DNA from 2 places in the Cyclobacterium sp. SOCE241 genome. Region 1 is predicted to be linked to the other one. Evidence: riboswitches for the same ligand, from Rfam matches in the RefSeq annotation. Region 1 holds a riboswitch; the other holds the start of a gene.
The links. Region 1 has a riboswitch for thiamine pyrophosphate ahead of WG932_RS00500 (class I SAM-dependent methyltransferase). Riboswitches for the same ligand answer to the same signal wherever they lie in the genome.
Positions count from the first base shown of each region.

Region 2: linked by a shared signal. The riboswitch ahead of WG932_RS18960 (TonB-dependent receptor) and the one ahead of WG932_RS00500 (class I SAM-dependent methyltransferase) in region 1 are both predicted to bind thiamine pyrophosphate.

Region 1 covers NZ_CP149779.1:111,090-123,053, reverse strand. The annotation lists gene WG932_RS00560 (hypothetical protein) at 1-623, shown strand, start outside; gene WG932_RS00555 (hypothetical protein) at 694-894, shown strand; gene WG932_RS00550 (hypothetical protein) at 912-1,313, shown strand; gene WG932_RS00545 (Dyp-type peroxidase) at 1,349-2,725, shown strand; gene WG932_RS00540 (hypothetical protein) at 2,718-2,966, shown strand; gene WG932_RS00535 (catalase family protein) at 2,933-3,673, shown strand; gene WG932_RS00530 (hypothetical protein) at 4,130-4,402, shown strand; gene WG932_RS00525 (hypothetical protein) at 4,435-4,590, shown strand; gene WG932_RS00520 (hypothetical protein) at 4,593-5,213, shown strand; gene WG932_RS00515 (D-arabinono-1,4-lactone oxidase) at 7,917-8,351, opposite strand; gene WG932_RS00510 (hypothetical protein) at 8,339-9,244, opposite strand; gene WG932_RS00505 (hypothetical protein) at 9,294-9,830, opposite strand; TPP riboswitch at 10,001-10,095, shown strand; gene WG932_RS00500 (class I SAM-dependent methyltransferase) at 10,165-10,887, shown strand; gene WG932_RS00495 (AIR synthase family protein) at 10,888-11,940, shown strand; gene WG932_RS00490 (thiamine phosphate synthase) at 11,937-11,964, shown strand, end outside.
Region 2 covers NZ_CP149779.1:3,791,939-3,803,902, forward strand. The annotation lists gene WG932_RS18920 (tetratricopeptide repeat protein) at 25-1,437, shown strand; gene WG932_RS18925 (phosphosulfolactate synthase) at 1,474-2,235, shown strand; gene WG932_RS18930 (DUF368 domain-containing protein) at 2,267-3,202, shown strand; gene WG932_RS18935 (shikimate dehydrogenase family protein) at 3,168-3,722, shown strand; gene WG932_RS18940 (hypothetical protein) at 3,767-3,943, shown strand; partial or broken gene WG932_RS18945 (zinc-dependent metalloprotease) at 4,009-6,498, opposite strand; gene WG932_RS18950 (NAD(P)/FAD-dependent oxidoreductase) at 6,620-7,021, shown strand; gene WG932_RS18955 (NAD(P)/FAD-dependent oxidoreductase) at 7,006-7,734, shown strand; gene WG932_RS18960 (TonB-dependent receptor) at 7,797-10,199, opposite strand; TPP riboswitch at 10,282-10,378, opposite strand; gene WG932_RS18965 (fatty acid desaturase family protein) at 10,428-11,495, opposite strand; gene gldD (gliding motility lipoprotein GldD) at 11,594-11,964, opposite strand, start outside.

The DNA.
Region 1 (11,964 bases):
TTCATAAAGGGCTTACAGTTACCGTTACGTTACAAGAAGATAAACTAGCAGATGTCAATGCCCTATTGTTTCAATTTCGAAATGAGCTAAAGACCAACAGAGAACAATATGAGAAAGCTTTGCCCGGCACCTTTTTTATCAGCTGGTTGACCTTACCCACACAGGTTTACGAGGAAAAGGAGCAACTTCCCGCCAGGATTATTTTAATGACAAGTTATGTTGGTGATAAAAACCAACACATTGAAGAGCTAGTTGCCTTTTTGGAGCCCAAATTAAAGAAGGTGTTTGGGGAAAGTGAGGAGTTTCCTGTTAGTTATTCAGGGGAATCAGAAATGATCGCTTTTCTTCACGATAAATCTGTGCCCAACACTTTTTATAGTGGTTTTAAATTTATCAGTACTACAGATGTGGTCAGGGAGAAAGAACTTAAAGCCAAAGTATGGGAGTATGCCCGGCAAATGAACACAGATCCGGAGGGTGCCCAACTTCCACCTTCAAAAATAAAGCAAAAAATTGAGTCTTATGTAGCCAATAACCCCACACTCAACTGGGCTGTTTCGGGCATTCCTTATGCCCGAAAAATAAAATACAGATGCTTCTTCCCCTTGTCATTTTCGGCTTGATCATGGCATGCTCCATTGTTTGTATTGTTCTAAGTTTTTTTGTGGATGCATTATTTGTAAAGGTCATGGCATGGGTTTTCCCATTGTTTCTCCTGTTGATGGGGGAATGTTATTGCTGCTTCGCCAAAATGAAAAAAAACCGCATATACCGGGTAAGGAACTGACAGATGAGGAAGTAAGAAAGATCGTTGCCTTGGAAACCAATCCGGTTATTAATGAAATGACTGTCATTGCTCCATTGAAAAATGGCTGGATCAGAAGGGCTTTTTAGGTGTAAGTTTAAAACTAGTGGGGCTGCTGGCCTACTTCACCTATATCCCCACAGTGCATACTGCAAGGTGGTTGCAACTGGACAAGGGGAAAAGATTGGTTTTTATCGCCAACTTCGACAACCTATCTGAGGCTTATGCCCATGACTTTGTAGACAGTGAAAGAAGGACCAAAAACATGGCCGTTATTTTCAGTCATGCATTTGGTTTCCCTGCCACTCGTTGGTTGATTCATAAACAATACAACCACAGATCTGAATACATGAAAGGGGTCCGGGCCCACCAAAAAATCACTCAATTTTGGTACAGTAGAAACCAGTATGAAAGCGTAGAAAACCTCAAAAGAAACCGAGCTTTCCGAGAAGGTTTGTTTAAAGAAATGGATAATGAAGCAATAAAAAAATGGCTATTAACGATTTGAACCTATGAAATTGGAAAAAAGACATTCAGGGGCTTATGGTTCGTGGTCATGGAAACCTAAAAAGCGCAAGATTTTTATTGTACAACTGCACAGATCCTGCTACCTCCTGTGATTTCTTGAAAGAAATAGTCCCATTGATCACTAATGCCGAAGAAAAACCTGAAAAAGAGGCCATTCAGATCGCTTTTACCTATGAAGGACTTTCTTTTCTTCAGTTACCTCCACCTCTTTTAAATAGCTTTTGCCGAGAATTTAAAGAAGGCATGACTGCCGATCAACGAAGAGCTGTGTTGGGGGATATAGGAGACAATGACCCGGATCATTGGGATTGGGGACAAGACAGCATACATTTTTTGTTGATGGTTTATGCCAAAGACCAGGAGCAGCTGGATAAAAGCATGCTTCGAATAAAAGAACAAACAGACCGCTGCGGCATTGAATTAATCCACACGCTACCTACGGGCCTATTGCAGCATCAGAAGGAACATTTTGGGTTCCGGGATGCTATCTCCAGGCCGGTTATTCGGGAATTATTGAATGAAACACCACCTGAAAACATTACCACCTTTCCTGCGGGAGAATTTATCATAGGCTATAAAAACCTCTATGATGAATATGCACCTGCTCCCCATGTCCCTTTCGAGCTGGATACCAAAGGGATATTGCCTGTGCATCCGGATTTCCCGGAGAGAAAGGATTTGGGCAAGAATGGCAGCTATTTGGTCTTCAGACAGATGCATCAAAATGTCCACAGTTTTTGGCAATACATGAAGGAGCAAACCGGAGAGAAAGGGGAAGCCATCAAATTGGCAAGTAAAATGGTGGGCAGGTGGCCGGATGGTTCCCCACTGGCCCGCTGCCCAATGGCTCCCGATCCCGAATTATCAGAATCTAACGATTTTGGTTATTGGGACGATGACCAAGCCGGACTAAAATGCCCTTTAGGTGCCCATATCAGAAGAACCAACCCCAGGGATCACTTGGTGACCGAAACAAGTAAAAAAGACTCCTCCGAAATGGCAGCCAAACATCAATTGCTTCGAAAAGGCAGACCTTACGGGCCACCGGTCACTCCGGAACTTGACCCGCAAAACATTATGGATTCCGGTGATGATGATCAAGAAAGAGGCCTACATTTTATTTGTATGGTAACAGACATCAGAAGGCAATTTGAATTTGTTCAGAACAATTGGGTAAGCTTTCATAAATTCGGTGGTTTGGAAAATGATGCTGACCCCATCATCGGCAACCACTTCAATAATGGCCACTACAAAACGGATGAGTTTAGTGTCCCCAACTACCCCATTAGGAAAAAGTATAGCAATCTTCCCAATTTCACCTTAATTAAAGGTGGAGCCTATTTCTTTTTTCCGGGAATCAAAGCCTTACAATACATCGCAAACCATGAATGATAACCAAAATACCAGAGAGGAAGAGGAGATTCAAGACTTGATCCGGACCATGAAGGATTACCTGGACAAGGAATACCGGAATGGTAAGAAACTTAGAAATTTCCATCCCAAAATGCATGGACTTTTAAAAGGCACCTTAAGTATAGCAGAGGGTTTACCGGAAGAGTTTAGGCAAGGTCTCTTTAAAGAGGCAAGAAGCTATGAGGCATGGATCAGGCTTTCAAATGCACCCCCAAGATAAAATCAGATAAGCCGGCCTCCGGAAGAGGCTTGGCCATTAAAGTAATGGGCGTTCAGGGAGACATTATTGAGCAGGATCCCATAGGAGTACCCACCCAAAACTTTTTATTGACCACTAGTCCAATTCTATCGGCCTGGAATATTTCTTTGTACGCCAAAGCCATAAAAGCCGTGTTGTTCGGTCTTTGGGAACAGGTTAAATTTGCCCTCAACCCTTCACATTGGAGAAGTATTTACCTGACATTTAAGTACAGTAAAAAGCACGACAACCTGCTCTCACAAACCTATTTTTCGGGGGGAGCTTTTAAATTTGGTCCCAATTTGTATGTCAAATTTGTTTTAACTCCTATGGAAGCCAATTTGGGTTATACACTCAATGAAGAAAAGGGGGATAATTTTTTGAAATCCCAATTAATAAAAGACTGTGAAACAAGGGATAACGGATTTACTTTAAATGTGCAAGTCCACAAAAATGACAAAGACCAGCCATTGGAAAACACTTCAATTGCCTGGAAGGCTCCCTTAATTCCCGTGGCCACTTTACATATTCCCCAGCAATCTTTTGACTGTGAAGGCCGAATAGAAATGGGAGAAACGCTGGAGTTTTCTCCTTGGATGGGATTAGTTGATCACGAACCTGTTGGCGGTATCAATCGAGCAAGACGAAGGGTTTACAAAGAATTGGCGGCCTATCGAAAAGAGAATTGATCAGCACCGATCCAATTCATCAACTGCCCACAAACCAATACCATTCTCATTTTCAATTACTTGCATATACCAATTAGTTTTGGTATTTTAGTTGAGGACAATTCATCAACTGAGGTAACCATTACCTTATTGATTTTCTGTTCAGCCATTTTTTTGATCAATGCAGTTTTGAGACCCAATAAAAAGTCCTGCCATGAAAGAGACTTGCCTATCTTTGCTCTTTACCTATCTGCTTGTTTTTTCTATCGCAGCCCAAGTCCCAATCAAAGGCCCCGTTCCGTTACCCACAAACGGATTACTTCATCAACCCCCTACAACTTCCTTGATTAGAAAGCCACTTCCCTTTAAAGAGGAAATTCGACAAATACAATCCATAAAAAAGCTTACGATTCTCTAAATCGGGAAATCCGAAAACTACAGGAAAGTAAAATTGACAGTACCCAAAAAGATAGCCTTGTGAATGGTTTAAAGATTCGTGGGCTAAAAATTATCGAACAGGAAAAAGCCATGCTTCTCGGATTAAGCTCTCAAACAAGTTCTTCAAGTCAACAATTAAAAAATTCCGCCAATTACCTTTTAAGTCAGGTAGAAAAGTCACAGGCAGCCATGCATGAAGCAAAGGATATGGTTGCCATAGAAAAAATTATCAGGCAAAATGAGGAAAACTTGAAAGCAATTTTCAATGAACAGCTGATGCCTGAACTCGAACAAAAACTAGGGGGCCCCTAAGTAATCAGATAAAATCTACCGGTGCAACCACCATGGATTATTATGGTAAAGGCGCAGTGGAAGAATTGGTACGTGAAAAAATAAGTCCAACACTTACCATGGCCAAAGCTCAAACTATGGTTAAAGAAAAACCAAGGGTATTACTAATGAATACTTACGGAACATCGGAAATAACTATAGCAAAATAAGTATGGACTCCTTGGGAAATATCCAAGTGGAGGAGGCGAAAAAATCAGTTAAAAAATTTAACCTTAGGGAATCCAAAAGCTTGAAAAATGCTCCATTTGTTAACCGAACAGGTTTATACTTTTGGTATGATCCATTGACCTCATTTGCGGAGGGAATTTTTATAGACCTAGGTATAAAATACAGCATAAACAGTCAGTGGCACCCCTATGCCGGAATCATCGCCAAACGTCAATTTAAAAGTCAAATAGGACCTGTAAGTACCGGTGAAGGAATTAAAGGAGGATTGCGCTTTACCCTTGGAAAATGGATGGTTCAGGGAGAATTGGCAAGAAGTAGGCTTAGCGTGGCATATGCCCCTGGTTATGAACACAAAAATTTTGATGGAGTCATCTGGATATCGGGTTTAGGGGCCGGAAGAAGCATTCCAATTGGAAAAAGGCTTCAATCAGTATTTTTCCTGACCTGGGATCCCTTATTCAAAGAAAGTCGGAGCATTTCTACTTCCAGGTTTCAATTGAAAATTGGCTTTGAGCTAAATCAACTAAAAAAAATTATGGAAGAAGTCCCAAAGAACCTAATTCCTACAATTCCCCGCCCAAAGGCTACCAGTGAGGGCATGTAATTACGAGAATCGACATTTTAAAAATGAAGGAATTAAGATTTTAGTAATCAATGGAGTTCTCCAGGGGAGTGCAATCTTTGTAGCCCGGGGTAATCCGACGCAGGAGGAGCACCCCGGGTGTTAATGAGTTAGCTTTTAGGGCATTAGCCTTCAGTAAGCTCAAAAGTGAAACCGGCTTTCCGCTAATGCCAGTGGCTCCTTAACCCTGATTTTTGAAATCCTTCATTCCGAGACTTTGCAGGAGCTTGGTGTAGAAAAAATCGAAGGAATCTCCAACCTGTTAAGATTGCCACTCCCTTTCCTTTCCCTTCACTACACCTCCCAAAAAAGGGTTCTTAATGATGAAATGGTATGGCTAATTCGGTGCACTTCGACAAGCTCAGTGACCGAAAAACGTCATTCCGAGACTTTGCAGGGACATTACTCGTAGAAAGCTTAATGAATTTCCAGAGAATTGGGATCGAAAAATTCCCCTTTTTCCCTTCATAAGATTAAGCGATTTACATTACTTGTATTTCCTGTATCTAGGGAACTGGCTTTGATCACTAAACCTAATTTTACCTGCTAAGATTTAAAATCAAATCCAGATTATACGATAGAAGCCTGAAAAGCTTCAACAATAATAACCACGGGTGAAACCCGTGGACGGCCAATTCCACAACTATTCCTCAACCCCGATAGCGGGTTGAACAATACCTCTCTTCACAACACAAAAGGTATACAATCATAGTTTTCAGGATGTTAGGCTTTAAATCTAATGGATAGGTTCCTCGATATTTACCAGTAAATTTCAGCACTCCAGGAGTGCACCTTTGTAGCCCGGGGTAATCCGACGCAGGAGGAGCACCCGGGGTATTAATGAGTTACTTTTGGGCATTAGCCTTCAGTAAGCTCAAAAGTGAAACCGGCTTTCCGCTAATGCCGTGGCTCCTTAAACCTGATTTTTGAAATCCTTCATTCCGAGACCTTTGCGGCCTTGCGCGTAGAAAGTCGAAGGAATTCAACAATGGCGAGACTGCCGCACGCACTATTGGCCCGCCTTAAAGGTTCACAGTGACGGCAACTAATTTCGAGAATTATCATTTTGAAAATGCAGAAACCAAGTTGACAATATCCAATGCAGCACTCCAGAGTAAAATCTTGGTATTATATTTCCGATTTTTATATACATATACAAATAAAAATACAATTGTTACTTTTTTGCTACAGGCCCAAAAAGTAACCAACCTGTCCAGAGACATCGGGAAAAGCCCGCCGCTGAGTATCTTTTCGGCTAAAATTTAAGGCCTCTCGCACACAGGCAAACTCCTTGTTTTTGGCATTTCATTTTGCATTATTTCATGTTAATTACCTAGTCCAAAAACTTCGTCAAACAGTGCCTGTGCCCTTGCCAACCCCGCTTAAATTTCTTAACGCCGAAAATCTACAAGGCGGAAATTAATATTATCTGCTCTTTCGGTGTTTATTTCAGGGAGGGCACTCCTTGACTAAATAAACCCAATTTTACCCATAAGATTTAAAATCAAACTGAAATTATACGATAGAAGCCTGAAAGGCTTCAACAATAATAACCACGGGTCAAACCCGTGGATGGCCAATTCCACAACTATTCCTCAACCTCGATAGCGGGTTGAACAATACCTCTTCACAACACAAAAGGTATACAATCATAGTTTTCAGGATGTTAGGCTTTAAATCTAATGGATAGGTTCCACGATATTTACCAGTAGAATTTCAGCACTCCAGGGGAGTACCTTTGTAGCCCGGGGTAATCCGGATGCAGGAGGAGCACCCGGGATGTTAATGAGTTAGCTTTTAGGGCATTAGCCTTCAGTAAGCCCAAAAGTGAAACCGGCTTTCCGCTAATGCCAGTGGCTCCTTAACCCTGATTTTTGAAATCCTTCATTCCGAGACTTTGCGAAGTCTTGAAGCGTAGAAAGTCGAAGGAATCTCAACAATGGCGAGACTGCCGCACGCACTATTGGCCCGCCTTAAAGGTTCACAGTGACGGCAACTAATTTCGAGAATTATCATTTTGAAAATGCAGAAACCAATTTGACAATATCCAATGCAACACTCGAGAGTAAAATCTTGGTATTATATTTCCGATTTTTATATACATATACAAATAAAAATACAATTGTTACTTTTTTGCTACAGGCCCAAAAAGTAACCAACCTGTCCAGAGACATCGGGAAAAAGCTCTCGTTGCTGAGTATCTTTTCGGCTAAAATTTCATAAGCCTCTCGCACACAGGCAAACTCCTTGTTTTTGGCATTTCATTTTGCATTATTTCATGTTAATTACCTAGTCCAAAAACTTCGTCAAACAGTGTCGCCCTTGCCAAGCTCTGCTTAAATTTCTTAACGCCGAAAATCTACAAGGCGGAAATTAATATTATCTGCTCTTTCTGTGTTTATTTCAGGGAGGGAACTGCTTGACTAAATAAACCTAATTTTACCCATAAGATTTAAAATCAAACTGAAATTATACGAAAGAAGCCTGAAAGGTTTCAACAATAATAACCACGTGTGAAACCCTGGACGGCCAATTCCACAGCTATTCCTCAACCCCGACAGCGGGTTGAACAATTCCTCTTTACAACACAAAAGGTATACAATCATGATTATGGCCTATAAATTTTAAACCTATTTGATAAGTGCCACGAATTTACTAACAATGAAATTTTCCAAATAACCCAAATTAGGAATCCTGAATCCGCTCCAGAAATGCATTTTTGAAAGTATCCCCACCAAAGAAAGCTTGCTGAACCTCCCAGTCTTTGAACCTGGGAAAGGCTTTTTCAACCCTTGCTCTGTACCAGGGTTCTACAGATAGTCCCCAATGTGGTATGGCTCCAAAGTCCAACAATTCTCTTTCTAAACGCCTAAAAAGCGGGAGGCTTCCGGTAACCCCTTTCACGCTTACCAATTCAATCATACAGGTATCGTGCTGATTCATCATGGATAGGTGGGCATCACATTGTTTTACAAACCTCAAAGAAAAAGGAGCCGCCAATAAGTGTTGGTAAGCTTGGGCTTCTTCGCACACCTTAATAATCAAATCTACTGCCTCAAAAACCCTTTCCAAAGGAAAACCAAATTCTACGGCATAGCCATAAAATTTTAACTCTCCCAAGCCCTGATCCAAAACAAAACGGCAATCGTCTTCAAAACCTCCCCTTCATCTCCACTATGGTCAATCAATCTATGAATAGAATTATTGGTCATGGCAGGAATGGACTGGTGGTTTTTATTGAACACCCAAGGGGAAAGCCTTCCGGAAATGGCTATGCCAGAAATAAATGAAGAGATATAATTCCGCTCTCTACCGGCCTGTTTCCTGTTGGAATTTTCACAATAATTTCTAGTAGTTACCAAACATTTTCTTTTTTGGCCTTCTTCAGTTTCGGCAGTAAGATCACAATAAGGGTTGATCAACACCTCAAAATGACGGTGTTGATTTATAAAATGATGTAAATCATCTTTTTGCATCTCTGCTTTAAGGTCCTCCCAATTGTACCTTTTTCTTTCTTCAAAAAGTCGGTAATTGGGTTGGGCTTCAAGAATCATTGAAAAAACAATACCTATAGAGCCTATTCCCACCATAACTGCATTGAATTTCTCATCGTCCTGAATCAATTCTATGCCATATTCTTTGACCTTTCCGTCTTTATTGAATACCTCCGGATCTGTGATACCATCGCTAGGTTCTACTCGAAAAATTTTGCCTCCCTTGCCAACAATGGTCATTGACTTGGCAAAAGCAGACACCGGACCGATACCTATTCCCGAACCATGGGTAGAAGTGGCAATGGCACCTGTAATGGACTGGATGCTGGACCCACCTTGGTTGATCAATGCCAAGCCATGATCGGTCAAGGCCTCTATTAGATGCCGGATCTTGGTCCCACCTCCAGTTTCAAAAAGGTAGTGTTTTTCCAAGGACTTTTTATTGCCATAATTCACTTCTACATCGAAACCATCCTTATAATCCGCTTTGATCCATTCTTCAGCAGGTCGCTGGGTCATGTTCATGTTTTGGGTGCAAACCAAAAATCTTCACATTGAGCCACTGCAGTCAAAGCATGACCGGAACCAACGGCCCGTACTTTTCTTTTTCCTTCTCGGCATTTCTCACCAATTCACTTACCTCCATCAAACCCTTGTAATCATACCTATTGCAAGCCTCATTATTAGGAGAAAAGTTTTTATAATCCCCATTTCCTGGGACAAAAAATCTCAATGGTTCCGAAAAATGGTTGCCATACCAATTGCCCCACTTTTGCCTGTGGGGCTTGTCCTTGTCAAAAAAATCATCCTTGGTCAATTCTTTATCGAGCGACAAAATCACTCGCTCATGCTCAACCATATTTTTGTTTAATTGGGATTCAACCAATCTCCTAACAAATCTGGGGGTTACCATAAAATTAATGACACTAACCCATCGATTCCTCTTAGTCCTTGAACAGTGATGGGTAAGTGTATCATCCAGCACCTCTATATGTGCCGGTACATTCTTTCGATTAAATATCACCTGAACCAATAAGCCAAAAAGTACCCATGAAACTACTGTGTTACCTTTCTTCCAGGTAATAAATTTTGTTAATGCGGACATGTATTTAATCTTATATTTTAAAAATCATTAATCAACTATCTAATTTATCGAAAATATTAAAAATACACCTATTTTACCCTTTATTAATTTAGAATTCCAGCTTCTCTTTCATACAGCCATAGTTAAGACTGCTTGCTTTACATGGGTTATTGAATATCTTTGTAATCATTATTGTATGCACGGGGTGCTGGACTTAAACCGGCTGAGAAAATACCCGAAACCTGATTTGGATAATGCCAACGTAGGGATGCAAGCCAGATTTCCTTTTGTGATTTGAAGCTACATTCCACTGGTATTATCCGTTCGAATGTTTTTTTAAAAAAAGAATGACAAAATGGAAATAGAAAAACAAAAAATGGGGCTGATCCCACAGCAGCAACGTAACTGGCAAAATAGGCCTGAATGGTTCTTCAACAGAGACCATACCGACACTTATGAACTTTGGTATGAAGGCCGGTATAAGAGAGCCGAGATCTGGCAGAAAAAAGTAATGGAACAGCTGGTCACCAAAGACAAAAGGGTAAAGACCTTACTGGAATTTGGCTGTGGCACCACCAGATTTACCAGGTGGTGGAAAGAAATAGGCATTGAGTCCACCGGTGGAGACATTTCCCCATTGATGTTATCCCAAGCAATTCATTTATTTGATGGGGACTTGGTGATGGCAGATTCCCACCATATGCCTTTCAAAGACCACACTTTTGATTCCCTTGCTTTTATTACAACATTTGAATATTACAAAGATCCTGTCAAGGTAATCCGTGAAGCGGCAAGGGTTGGCAAATACGGTATAGCCATGGGAATGATGAACAAAAACTCTCCCAAAGTCCTTAGACGCAGGGTGCAACAACTATTTGGCAAAAACCCTTTTTATGTGACAGCCACATTTTACACCCCAAAACACCTTATCAAAATTATCGAAGAGGCATTAGCGGGGAGAGATTATACCATAACCTGGTCCTGCACCGGTTTGCCTAAGTGGTTTCCAGTCCAACAATGGAATATGCCCTATGGGGATTTCTTTGGTCTTTATGTTCAGTTCAATGATGTCAAATAAATGAGCCAAAAACCTGGAAAGATTGATGAACATATGTTAGGTAATTTTATTACCTCACGTTGTGGAAAACCCAATGAAAATGTTCGGGTAAAACCGGGCTTTGGCATTGATGTATCTGTGGTGGCCTTAGCCGGAGACCAAGGCATGGCACTCACTAGTGATCCACTTTCCTTGATCCCTAGCTTGGGATTACAAGAGTCGGCTTGGCTCTCGGTTCACCTGATGGCCAACGACATGTCTACCACCGGATTCGCTCCACAATTTGGTCAGTTTGTTTTGAATTTACCGGCTACCTTTAGTCAGGAGGAATTTAAAACATATTGGCAATATATTCATGAATATTGCACGGCACTAGGAGTGAATATTACAGGAGGACATACGGGCTTTGTTGAAGGACAAAATTCCACCATTGCCGGTGGGGGCACCTTTATTAGCATTGCACCACTTGAACAAATTTTAACCACTACCAAAGCTCAGGAGGGAGATAGTTTACTGCTTACTAAAGGAGCAGCAATTTCTTCTGCGGCTATTCTGGGCATGTGTTTTCCCCAAACAGTTGCTAACAAACTCGGGAAAGAAATTTACCAACAAGCAGAAGCATCATTTTATCAAACAAGCTCGTTGAAAGATGCGCTGGTGGCAAGAGGAAAACCTGAAAACAAAGAGGTCACGGCCATGCATGATGTAACGGAAGGTGGGGTTTTGGGTGCTGTTTATGAAATGGCTACAGCAGCCAATTGTGGTGCAATTATAGCGGAACAATCGATCCCTGTTGGTGACGTTCAAAAGGCTATTTGCCAACTTTTCGAACTGGATCCAAATCATTGCATTGGAGCAGGGGCCATGTTGATTGCCTGCAAAAAAGATAAAGTTCAGGAAATCATAGGTCGGTTGAAAACAGAAAATATTCCCTGTGCTGAAATTGGTAGTTTGACTAGTCCAGATAAGGGTGTTTTGCTTCGAAAGGAAGGAAAACTTACCCCTTTACCCTACCAGGAGGTCGACCCCTACTGGGCCGCATTTTATGAAGCATATAAAAAAGGCTGGAAATGAAAAAACTAAACCTACAATCTGAAA
Region 2 (11,964 bases), 2.5 Mb from region 1:
AAGTTTAAAAATTACATCAAACCTATGACAGAAGATTTTGATAATCATTCAGATCAAGAGAAAGAGTTGGTTAAGAGGTTTGAGGACTCACTTAGCGCTAACTTAAATTTGTTCTTCGGAGAAGAAGAGCTAGAAGATATCATTAGATATTACCATGATCATTTTAAATATAGAAAAGCATTAAAAACCAGCGAATGGGCTTTGTCTAAGTTTCCATTTTCAATTGAAATAAAATTGTTGATGGCTCAATCGCATATATTTCTCGATGAGGTTGAAGAAGGTTTAGAGATTCTTGAAAATCTAAACAATATTTCCCCCAATAACGAAGACATAGTGCTGACTTTGGCCAATGCCATGTCCATATTGGACCAGAATTCAGATGCCATTCAATTGCTACAAAACTTCATCCCCTTGGCTGAAGATAAGGCCGAGGTATTTTACCTTTTGGGTAATTTTTACAGGATTGAAAATAAAAACAGGGAGGCCATTGAATGCCTTAAAGAGGCCGTAAAGCTTAAAATCAATCATGAAGACGCCTTGTTTCAGCTGGCCATGCTTACTGACGAAGAAGGTTCATTCGATGAAATCCTGAATTTCTATCAAGAATTTATCGACCAAGACCCTTACAATGCCAACGCCTGGTATAACCTTGGAGTGGTTTATAATCGCTTGGGTAAGTTTGAGGATGCCATCGCTGCCTATGACTATGCATTATTGATTGATGACACTTTCTCCTCTGCGTACTTCAATCTCGGCAATGCCTTGATGAATACCAACCAGTATGAAAAAGCACTAGAAGCCTATCTAAATACAATCAATTGTGAAGGAAGCAATGCCGAAAATTGCTGTTATCTCGCGGCTTCTTATGAAAAGCTGGATCAAATAGACATGGCATTCAAGTATTTTAAAAAATCCGCTAAGCTGGATTCAGAATATGATGATGCGTGGTTTGGGTTAGGTATGTGTATGATCAAAAAGAAAAAATATTTTGAAGCCATACATTATTTCAAAAAGGCCATCAAATTAACTGCAGAAAATGCCAACTATTGGGTGGGGCTGGCTGATGCAGAATATGAACTGGGCAACCTACAGTCAAGTTCTGAAGCCTACGAAGAGGCCATTAACCTGGAACCCGGTATTTTAGAAACCTATGTCAACCTTTCATTGATCTACTTTGATCAAAATCGATTTGAGGAGGCGGAAGATGTAATAATGGAAGGCTTGGAAGAGCTCCCTGAGGAAGCGAGCCTGTATTACCGACTGGTAGTATACATGATTAAAACAGGTAAATACAAAGAAGCCTTTTCAATTTTGGAAAATGCATTAACTTTGGACTTTGAAAAACACACTTTGCTTTATGAGTTGATGCCTGAACTGGAACAACAAAAAGCAATCTATAAAATAATCAATCAGTATAGAGAGGGTTTTAAAGAATAAGACTCCTATTTATCTTTTATATCAAAATCATATTGAATGAATTACATCCTGAACAGCATCCCATCCAGAACACAAAAGCCAAGAAATTCGGGATTTACCATGGCTATGGACAAGGGTTTAAGTCTAAGAGAAGTGGAAGACTTCATAGAAGCTAATGGAGATTACGTAGATATTGTCAAATTAGGCTGGGCCACTTCTTATGTCACTACCAAACTAAAAGAAAAAATTGATATTTATAGGGCCGCAGGCATCCCTGTTTATTTTGGAGGCACCTTATTTGAAGCTTTTATCATAAGGGATCAATTTGAAGATTATAGGCGACTTTTAGACAAGTACCAACTTTCTTTTGTAGAAGTTTCAGATGGTTCCATCACCTTGGACCATGACACAAAATGTGAATACATTCAAACCCTAGCAAAGGATGTAACTGTACTTTCAGAAGTAGGTTCAAAAGATGCTGCCAAAATCATTCCTCCGTATAAATGGATTGATCAAATGCAAAAGGAACTTAGTGCCGGTGCATGGAAGGTAATCGGCGAAGCTAGAGAGGGAGGTACTGTAGGACTATTCAGAGATTCAGGAGAAGTAAGACAGGGGCTGGTTGAAGAAATTTTAACCCAGGTTCCGGAAGAGAGGATTATTTGGGAAGCACCACAGAAGGAGCAACAAGTTTGGTTTATCAAACTGCTGGGTACCAATGTGAATTTAGGAAATATTGCCCCCAATGAAATCATTCCATTGGAAACGCTAAGACTTGGACTAAGAGGAGATACTTTCGATTTCTTTTTAAACAAATAATTTTCAATCTCATTATTTAAAAGTCCATTCAATGAATAAGTTTCGAGAGAAGGCATTGCTTTTCTTAAAAGGCATGGGTATGGGAAGTGCCGATATTGTCCCCGGAGTTTCCGGTGGTTCAATAGCACTGGTAACAAAGATTTATGAGGAGCTTCTGGCCAGCATCAATTCCTTTGACCTTACCGCCATAAAGCTATTGGCAAAATTTGAGGTTGTGGCTTTCTGGAAACATGTAAATGCAGGTTTCCTACTGACCTTGTTTTCAGGAATCCTTACCAGTATTTTTGCTTTCTCAAAAGTTATAACTTTTTTGATTGATAAATACCCCATACCATTGTGGTCTTTTTTCTGTGGATTGATACTTATTAGTGCCATCATTATTCTTCGGGATATCAAACGATGGACCATTGTCGCTATTCTGATGTTTCCTATAGGAGCGCTCATTGCTTATTTTATCACTGAGCTTCCGATGATTTCTTCACCAAATAACATTTGGTTTACTTTCGCAGCAGGAGCCATTGCCATTTGTGCCATGATACTTCCGGGAATTTCCGGTAGTTTCTTATTGCTTATCTTGGGAAAATATGAGTTTATCCTCAACGCTGTCAATGAAAAGGATGTTTTGGTCCTGATGGTCTTTGCTTTGGGATGTATCACCGGTTTATTATTGTTTAGTAGGGTGATTTCTTGGTTTTTGAAAAACTATCACGCCCTTACCTTGTCCTTCTTGTCAGGCTTTATGATAGGATCTATCAATAAAATTTGGCCTTGGAAAAAAATCCTAAGCTATAGGGTATCTAGTTCGGGTGCTCAAAAGCCATTTTTAACAGAAAATATTTTGCCCCATGTGTACCTTGCTGAAACCGGACAGGAACCTGTCTTTCTAATCGCTATTTTGGCATTTTTAATTGGTGTTGTGCTGGTCGTTGGGCTTGAAAGGCTGGCTTATAATTTTAGAAAAGAATGAAAAAATACGGTTTAATAGGTTATCCGCTTACCCATTCGTTTTCAAAAAGTATTTCTCTGATAAATTCAATAGAGAAGGAAAAAAAGATTGCCGGTATGATTTATATGAAATCCCAACGATCCAAGATCTACCGGAAATCATTTCCTCACAGGACGGGTTAATCGGACTTAATGTGACCATACCTTATAAAGAGCAAGTCATTCCCTTTTTGGACAATTTAGACCCTGCCTGTAAAGCCATCGGTGCAGTTAATTGCATCAAACTAACGAAAAAAGGTTTAATAGGATACAATACTGATTACTATGGATTCAAAACCTCCCTGACCAACTGGATTGGAAAGGAAAAACCCCAAGCCTTGGTATTGGGAACAGGTGGTGCATCTAAGGCTGTTTGCCAGGCCTTGAAAGATCTGGAAATCTCCTATTTAAAAGTCTCTAGAAAGCCTGATGCTTCCACCAAAAAGGTTACTAGCTACGAAAAATCCTTGCTTCACCGAGCTTACTTCAAGAATACCCACTGATCATTAACAGCACCCCTCTGGGCACTTTCCCGAATACCTCAGCCATGCCGGATTTGCCGGTGGAGCACTTAACAGCCAATAATTGGTATTATGACTTGGTGTATAACCCCACTGAAACGGCCATGATGAAGGCTGCAGCTAAAATGGGAGCGAAAACAAAAAATGGAATAGAAATGCTCCATCTCCAAGCAGAAGCTGCTTGGGATATATGGAATAAATAAAAATCAACAAAAAGGCCATGAGAGTATTTCATGGCCTTTTTAATTAAAAGGGTTGGTATAAGCCCTTAAGAAGGGTCTAATATTTTATTAACTCTCTCAAGACAATCTTTCAAATGAATTTTGCTCATAGGGTCTGAAGTTTTAGGAATAGCTCTTTTGATCTCCGTCTGGATTACATTCAGCGAAGCACGTGCCACTGAGGGAATATCCGATTGCGAGGCATTTAAAGAGGAAGCTGATCGACCACTTGCATCCTTGGTCATCAACTCTTCAAGTTTTTCCAAATGTGCCTTTTGCAGACTTCTTCGATTGACATCAATGGATTTTCCAGAAGGCAATTCCTCCCAAATTCCTTTTCTCAAATCAGTCATCATTTCCAACAAATCATAAGCTTCAGCTCCATTTAGGGCTTCATTCTCTATAATTCTTCCAAGACGACCCCAATCTAAAATCCCATTGAGGGTACCCACTTGCAATTTCCTTATCCTATCTAGAACCCCAAAATCCTCAATCCTAGCAGTAATATTATCATCAATTAACCAATCCTGAGTCAAAAACAGCTCCTTTTGAATGAATGCCATGGCTTCCTTTTGCTTGGCTTTATCCACATGAATATAAACAGGCTCATCCTGACCTATGGCTTTATATATTTCATAAACCCCACCAATATTTGTTCTTACATGTCCCATATAGCGGTTGTACTGAGTAAGTACTTGCCCATATAGTTCTTTTAGGTCATCATAATCTTTATAGGGTTTATCCAATTCTCCCGTCCATTCAATCAGGTTAGGAAGGATTCGTTTAAGGTTTTGGATTCCATAATCCGATGCTTTCATTGCATCATTGCCCAAGTCTTCACTTTGTGCACTTGGGTCATAGGGATTCCCTTGCCTTCCATAGCGATAAATAGGATCCCCTTTTTGTCTAAAATCCATTGGTCTAGGATTTCCTGCTCATCTTCAGGAGTAACAGCATCAGGTATAGGCTTATACCCCCATGCAATCGCAAACTTATCATAAGGCCCTACCTCAGGAAACAAATGCACCCCTTTGTCTTCAGGCTGGGCTATATAGTTGAAACGGGCATAATCCATAAGAGAAGGTGCTGTACCATATTTCGCGGTAAATGTAGCTGAGCGCAAGGAATCTACAGGGTAAGCATAGGATGAGGCAAAGTTATGCGGCAAACCAAGGGTATGCCCTACTTCATGAGAAGAAACAAATCTAATTAACCTTCCCATCACTTCATCGTCAAATTGTATCGCCCGAGAGTCAGGGTTTATTGCTGCAGTTTGCACAAAAACCAATTGCGCAACAGGTTCATTACATTGTGATACCAGCCAATATCAGATTCAATAATTTCCCCTGACCGGGGATCTGACACATGCGGACCATAGGCATTCTGAATATTAGAAGCAAAATACCTAATCACAGAATACCTGGCATCTTCCGGATTCCAATCGGGATCCTCTTCCGGGCTAGGGGCTTCTTTGGCGGTAATGGCATTCTTAAATCCGGCTTCTTCGAAAGCGGCATTCCAATCTTCCACACCTGCAATCAAGTAGGGTACCCATTGGGAAGGTGTAGCCGGGTCAATATAATAGACAATTTGCTTCTTGGGCTCCACAAGTTCTCCAGCCTTAAATTTTTCTATGTCCTCCTCTTTTACTTCGAGCCTCCATCGATCCAGATAAATTCGTTGACTTGCTTTATGTGCATCTAGGCCATAATCTGTTACCCTAGTATTAAACCAGCCAACCCTACGGTCAGCGAGTCTTTGCTTCATGGGTTCTTCTGGGAGCAAAACCATACTGCTGTTCATTTCCACCGTAATAAGCCCGGTTGAAGCATTAGAAGGGGAGCAGAAGCCGCATAAGTCAATACATACCTGGCTTCAATATTGGTAGGATATGGGCTGATTCTTTCTATATATGACCTGTCCGTATCAAGCCGCGTCACTTTATAGCTTTTCCTGCGCCTTTGTTGTAAACCAAGCGCATGTATATCTTTAGAGAATAGGTCTGACACCTCAATCAACCAGCCCTTTTCATCTTTTCCTTTGGCTTCAATATCAAAACGGTATAAAATAGGTTCCAAGTTGGAATTTTTTACCGCTTGATAAATTGGAAGAGAGTCCGCTGCAGTATTGGCATAAGAGACCACTTTCAATAGAATATTTTTGTCTTTCTTTTCCCATTTGAGCATTTGGGTATTGGTGCGCTCACCACCATAACCTATTCCATTTGCTGTCTTTGCGATAGTGGTAACCATAAGCATTTCCCTGCCGAGCATTTCTTCAGGAATTTCATAATAGTATTTTTCATCTACCTTATGAACAGTAAAAAGCCCTGCTTTACTCTGGGCGCTGTCTTTAATTATTTCACCATAAAGTTTAAATCCATCCTTGGATTTTGAAGGCTTCTTTTCCGTATCTTTTTCTTCTTGTTTGTCCTTTTTTCTCTTTCGTCGCTGCGCCTCTGCTAAATCCGGTGAAACAAGATTCAGTCCAAAACCGACTAGCAGCAAAATCAGAAGGCTTACCTTTGACTTTAACATATTGGTTTTTTTAATTAAGTTAGGAATAATAGAAAGTAAAATTAAAATTTTAATTTGTAATCCGGCAAATGGTTCAGTAATAGTTGCAAACCATTAGGCATCCAAGTAGTTAATTAAATACATGAACCAAGACCAAATTACAATCATCGGAGGAGGGCTTTCAGGGTTGATCGCTGCCTATCTCTTGGCAAAGAATGGTAAAGAGGTTCTGCTCATTGAAAAAAAGAGTTATCCTTTTCACAGGGTTTGTGGAGAATACATCTCCAATGAAGTAAGGGGTTTTCTTATCAAAGAAAATTTATTTCCATCCTCTTTTGAACCTGCCGAAATCAACACCTTTAGGTTAACTGCTGTCAATGGTGCCCTGGCTGAAATCCCTTTGGATTTGGGAGGTTTTGGTATCAGCAGATACAACTTAGACCACTATCTTTACCAAAAATGTGAGATGATAGGGGTGAAGTTTCTTTTAAAAACACAAATTGCAACAATAGATTACAACCCCAAAAAATGGCTTTCGACCTAAGTACAAATCATGGCGAAAAGTTGGTTTCTCCCATTGTATTGGCGGCATATGGCAAAAGATCAAAAATTGACAAATACCTCCATCGCCCCTATTTAAAACAGAGAAGTCCTTATATAGGAATTAAACACCACATAAAAATAGCCGAGGCTGAAAATATTGTTGCCCTTCACAATTATGAGGGAGGCTACCTGGGTATCAATCAAGTAGAGCATGGACATTTCAACCTATGCTATCTGGGAAGCAGAGCTCAGTTAAAAGCAGCGGGAAATATCCCTGCCATGGAAGAACAACATTTGTTTAAAAACCCTCATATTAAAGCGATTTACGAAAGTGCTGAATTTCTTTGGGATAAACCCGAAGTCATCAATGAGATCAGTTTTGCAACTAAATCTCCTGTAGAAAATCAGGTGATCATGATTGGCGATGCTGCCGGGATGATCACACCTTTGTGTGGCAATGGTATGGCCATAGCCATTCACACCGGAAAATTAGCAGCAGAAGCTATCTTAAGACACAAGAAACTCAAGGCTATTCAGGAAGATTATACGAAGGCTTGGAATTATTATTTCTCCAGGCGCTTGCGTACCGGCAGGGCGGTACAGCGGCTATTTGGGGCTCCTTTCGTCTCCAAATTAGCCGTCAATGTACTCAAAAATTCTCCTTTTCTGGCAAAAAAACTTATCCTCCAAACCCACGGAACTCCCATAAAATAAAATCTCTCCCCGGTCAAAACCAAGGAGAGATTCCTTTAAAATAAAATTACTTTTCCTTATTATTAAAAGCGGATGGATATTCCTGCCATAAAGTTGGTGCCTGCCATGGGGTAATAATAATTCTCAGCTACTCTTTGCATCCCCTGTCCTTCACTGTTGGGGACAAAATAGCCAAAGGTGTAGCCATTGGGTTCGTAAAGTTTATCGAATACATTATTCACCTTCCCGGAAAACACCACCTCCTTTAAAAATCCGGGATTCCAGGTATAAACAAACCTGAAGTCAGTCGTCCAATAAGCATCAAGGCTTCTATCCTCTTGCTGGGCATTGTCCAGAAATTGCTGACCTACATATTTATTAAGCAGGCTCAATTCAAGATTTTTTATAGGCTTGAAATCAATAATAGCACTTCCGACTACATCAGGAGAAAAGGCGATGTCAGTATTGTTATAGGTGATGCTTTCCTGACCGGTAAAAGCCCAGTTTCCATCATACACATCGCTGTATTCCGTATAACTATCAATTTTATTCCGACTAAATGCAACATTACCACCCAAAGTCCATTGTGGAGAAAGCACCACTGCTGCATCAAGTTCTATTCCTGCTCTATAGCTACTGGCAACATTTTCTCTGATATAAGCTCCTACATCGTTTAGTTGACCTGTCAGTACCAACTGGTCTTTATAGCCCATATAGTAAAAATTGGCATTGTACTGAAAGTTAGATTGCTTAACCCTTATTCCGGCTTCCACATTATTTAGCTTTTCAGGCCTTGGAATATCAGATATTGGAGAATCAGTAAAATCACTTCTTACAGGTTCTCTATTGGCTACGGCATAGGAGGCATATAAGGTTTTTCCATTGCCACTTTCATATGAAAGTCCAAATTTAGGATTAAAAAAAGTATAAGATTGCTGTCCACTTACATCTCTTTGGTCATTATTTTTTCCATTAAAAGAATAATCAATCCCTCTCACTTGAAGGTCTCCAAATAGGTAAAGTCTTTCCCTCACTTCATAAGTGGCTTTCATATAAACGTTTCGATCATCTTTTACCGCCACATTGTTATAGTATTTGTCCCGAATATTGGTATTCCCAGAAATGTCCATCCAAATAATTTCACCAAAGTGATCTCCATCATAGCGATTGGCTCCTCCACCTAGAATGGCATCCAACCTTCCATCTGATGACACATAATTTAAGGAGAAAACAGCGCCATAAAAGTCATTGTCTAACCATCTCCTTCGGATAATATCCGTACTATTAATTTGTTGATCGCCTATTTGTATTGGGTTAATACCATAATCTGCCAAGTCATCATCTTCTCTAAATTGCTCATAATAACCCTGACCGGCAGTATAATGTAAAGCAAAATTCGCTTTTAAGTTGTCTGAAAGTGTTCCCGCATATATAAACTGATAATGATTTTGCTTGTAATTGTCTGTTTCGTTATCGTAAGTATACGAATTGTAAGTTCGGTTGGTGGCCAACAAATTTTCAGGAACCCCATACCAAGCTTGGTAGGTTTTTTCTGCACCGGCAAAGATATTCACCTTTACCACATGCTTGTCTCCATAATATCCTCCGGAAACAAAATAGGATTTAAGGTTAGAAAAAGCCCTGTCTATATATCCATCAGATGTTACCTGCGAAAGGCGAGCATCCACAGCCCATCTGTCATTGATCAATCCTGTACCTGCTTTTATGGTATGCTTGCGGGTATTGAAAGAACCGTAGGAATTGTCTGTTTCGGCATAGGCTTCTTCTTTCTTTGTATCGGTCTGAATATTTAAGCTGGCTCCAAAGGTGGCCGCTCCGTTGGTAGATGTTCCTACACCTCTTTGTATTTGAATATTGTCTACTGAGGAAGCAAAATCAGGCATATTAACCCAAAACACCCCATGCGATTCGGCATCATTTAGTGGAATACCATTTACAGTGACATTGATCCTTGTCTGATCCGTCCCCCTAATTCGCAAACCGGTGTACCCTACTCCCGTACCGGCATCAGAATGCGTCACAATAGAAGGGGTGTAATTTAGCAATAAAGGTAAATCCTGGCCCAAATTATCCTTCCCAATTGTTTCCTTGTCAATCACCTGAAAGGTTGTAGGAGTTGTTTCTGAAGCCCGTGTTCCGGACACAATAAACTCCTCAGCAGTAATGGCTATAGGTTCAAGAGCCACTACAAGCTGTCCCTGTTGAGGGAGGCTGACCTTTATTGTTTGGGAGGAAAAGCCTATAAATGAAACACGAAGACTTGCGGACTTTTGCTTCAGATTCATTAACTGAAAGGCACCATTTTCATCAGTAACTGTCCCTTTGGAGGTACCTTCCAGGTAGATAGTCGCACCTTCTAAAGGTGTATTATTCTCAGCGTCAGTAATTAAACCCTGAATATTATTTTGGGCAATAGCCCATTGGCTCAGCAATAAGAGTATTGCTGAAATACAAATACGAATCATGTTGATATTTTATTCTGGTTAAACATAGAAGAAATGAGGGGACAAATCTCCTTTTCTTGTTTACCCAATAGCATTACGTACGATTAGCTATTTTTCATTTCCCTGCGCCGGCATTATCCGTTTCAGGTGATATGGGTATGATCTCAGCCCGTTATATTAAGGCACCCCTAATGATCTTGCCACAAATGTAGCAGGTATTATTTAAAATATCAAACTTCCAATTTTAGTTTATGCAGTTCCCAAGATTTTCAAATGACGAAAATGAGACCTAAACGCCCATCTTAATTTTTGATGCTCAAGGTATGGAATGTTATAATCCTTGCATGTTTCCTTAATGATTTTACTTAGTGCAGGATAATGGATATGGGATACCTTTGGAAACAAATGATGCTCAATTTGGTAATTCAAGCCTCCCAAAAACCATGTTAATAATTTATAACCTGTGGCAAAATTAGCCGTGGTTCTAATTTGATGGATCATCCATTCGTCTTCCAGACAATTGGACACCGGCTCAGGAACGGGAAAAGCTGTTTCTTCAAGGCTATGAGCCAGTTGAAATACCAAAGTCAACAATAAACCGGCAAAAAGGCTGTATACCAAAAAGCCAATTAACCATGGCACCCAACCCATCATGTATACCGGAATGGCAATAAAAAGCATCAAATGCAAGGCTTTAAAGCCCCAAAAACTGATATGATCAGATAGTTTCATTTTTTGTATAGGTACTATCCCCACCCTTCTCGTTACATATTTTTTATAATCTGTGAAAAACACCCAATAAAGGTACAATAGGGAATAAGTTAAAATGAAATAGTAATGTTGAAATTGATGAATTTTGAATTTCTTTTGACTAGGAGAAAGACGTAAGAAAGGCCTTGCGTTCAAGTCGTCATCAACCCCATCTACATTGGTATAGGAATGATGGACCACATTGTGTTTGGTCTTCCACATGAACACATTGGCACCAAGAAAATTAATGGACATACCCGCTAAAGAATTGACCCATGGCTTGTCACTAAAGCTCCCATGAGCTCCATCGTGCATCACATTAAATCCAATAAAAGCTGTCAAGGCACCTAATATCAGGCATTCAATTAAGCCTAAAATCCAATGTGGTGTGAAAAACACCAAATGAACATAAAGCAAAAGAAAAGACACAACCATGATGCCTGCCTTTATAAAAAGGTCAATATTCCCTGATCGGGCAATGTTTTGAGATTTAAAATATTCTCCAACTCTTAGTTTTAAGTCTTGGTGGAAGGTTATTTTAGGTCTGGAAAATTTTGGCGTAGCCATAAAGGTAAATAAATGTTTAATAAAATTGGAAAGCTTACTAGGCGCTAGTAAATATAAAAAGTAGCCGGTGGAAGGGTACAAATATACTTCTAAATATACTACTTTAATCTGACATTTTCAAATGAAAGCGTATTCATCAAATGCATCATATCAACTTTGATGTATTCAATTATGGGTGCCAGTGAATCATTTTTCACTGCTGTCTGGAAGTATAACGCTCCCCGTAAAAAATGTTGTGTGGAATCAGTAACAAAAAATTGAAATTGAGTTGGCACCTCCCCGCTTAGTTCAGAGACAAAGCCGCTATAGCCTTTGGGTGTCATTAAAACAGCTTCATCGATTCCATAAGCTTTAACCTGGTGTTTGAAGGTCAAACTCATTGCATCATTCAAATAAGTTTTGAACAGCTCTTCATCTCCATTGATTTCCTTGTATGTCAGGTGCACTCGGGCCTCAAGCCCTGGGTAAT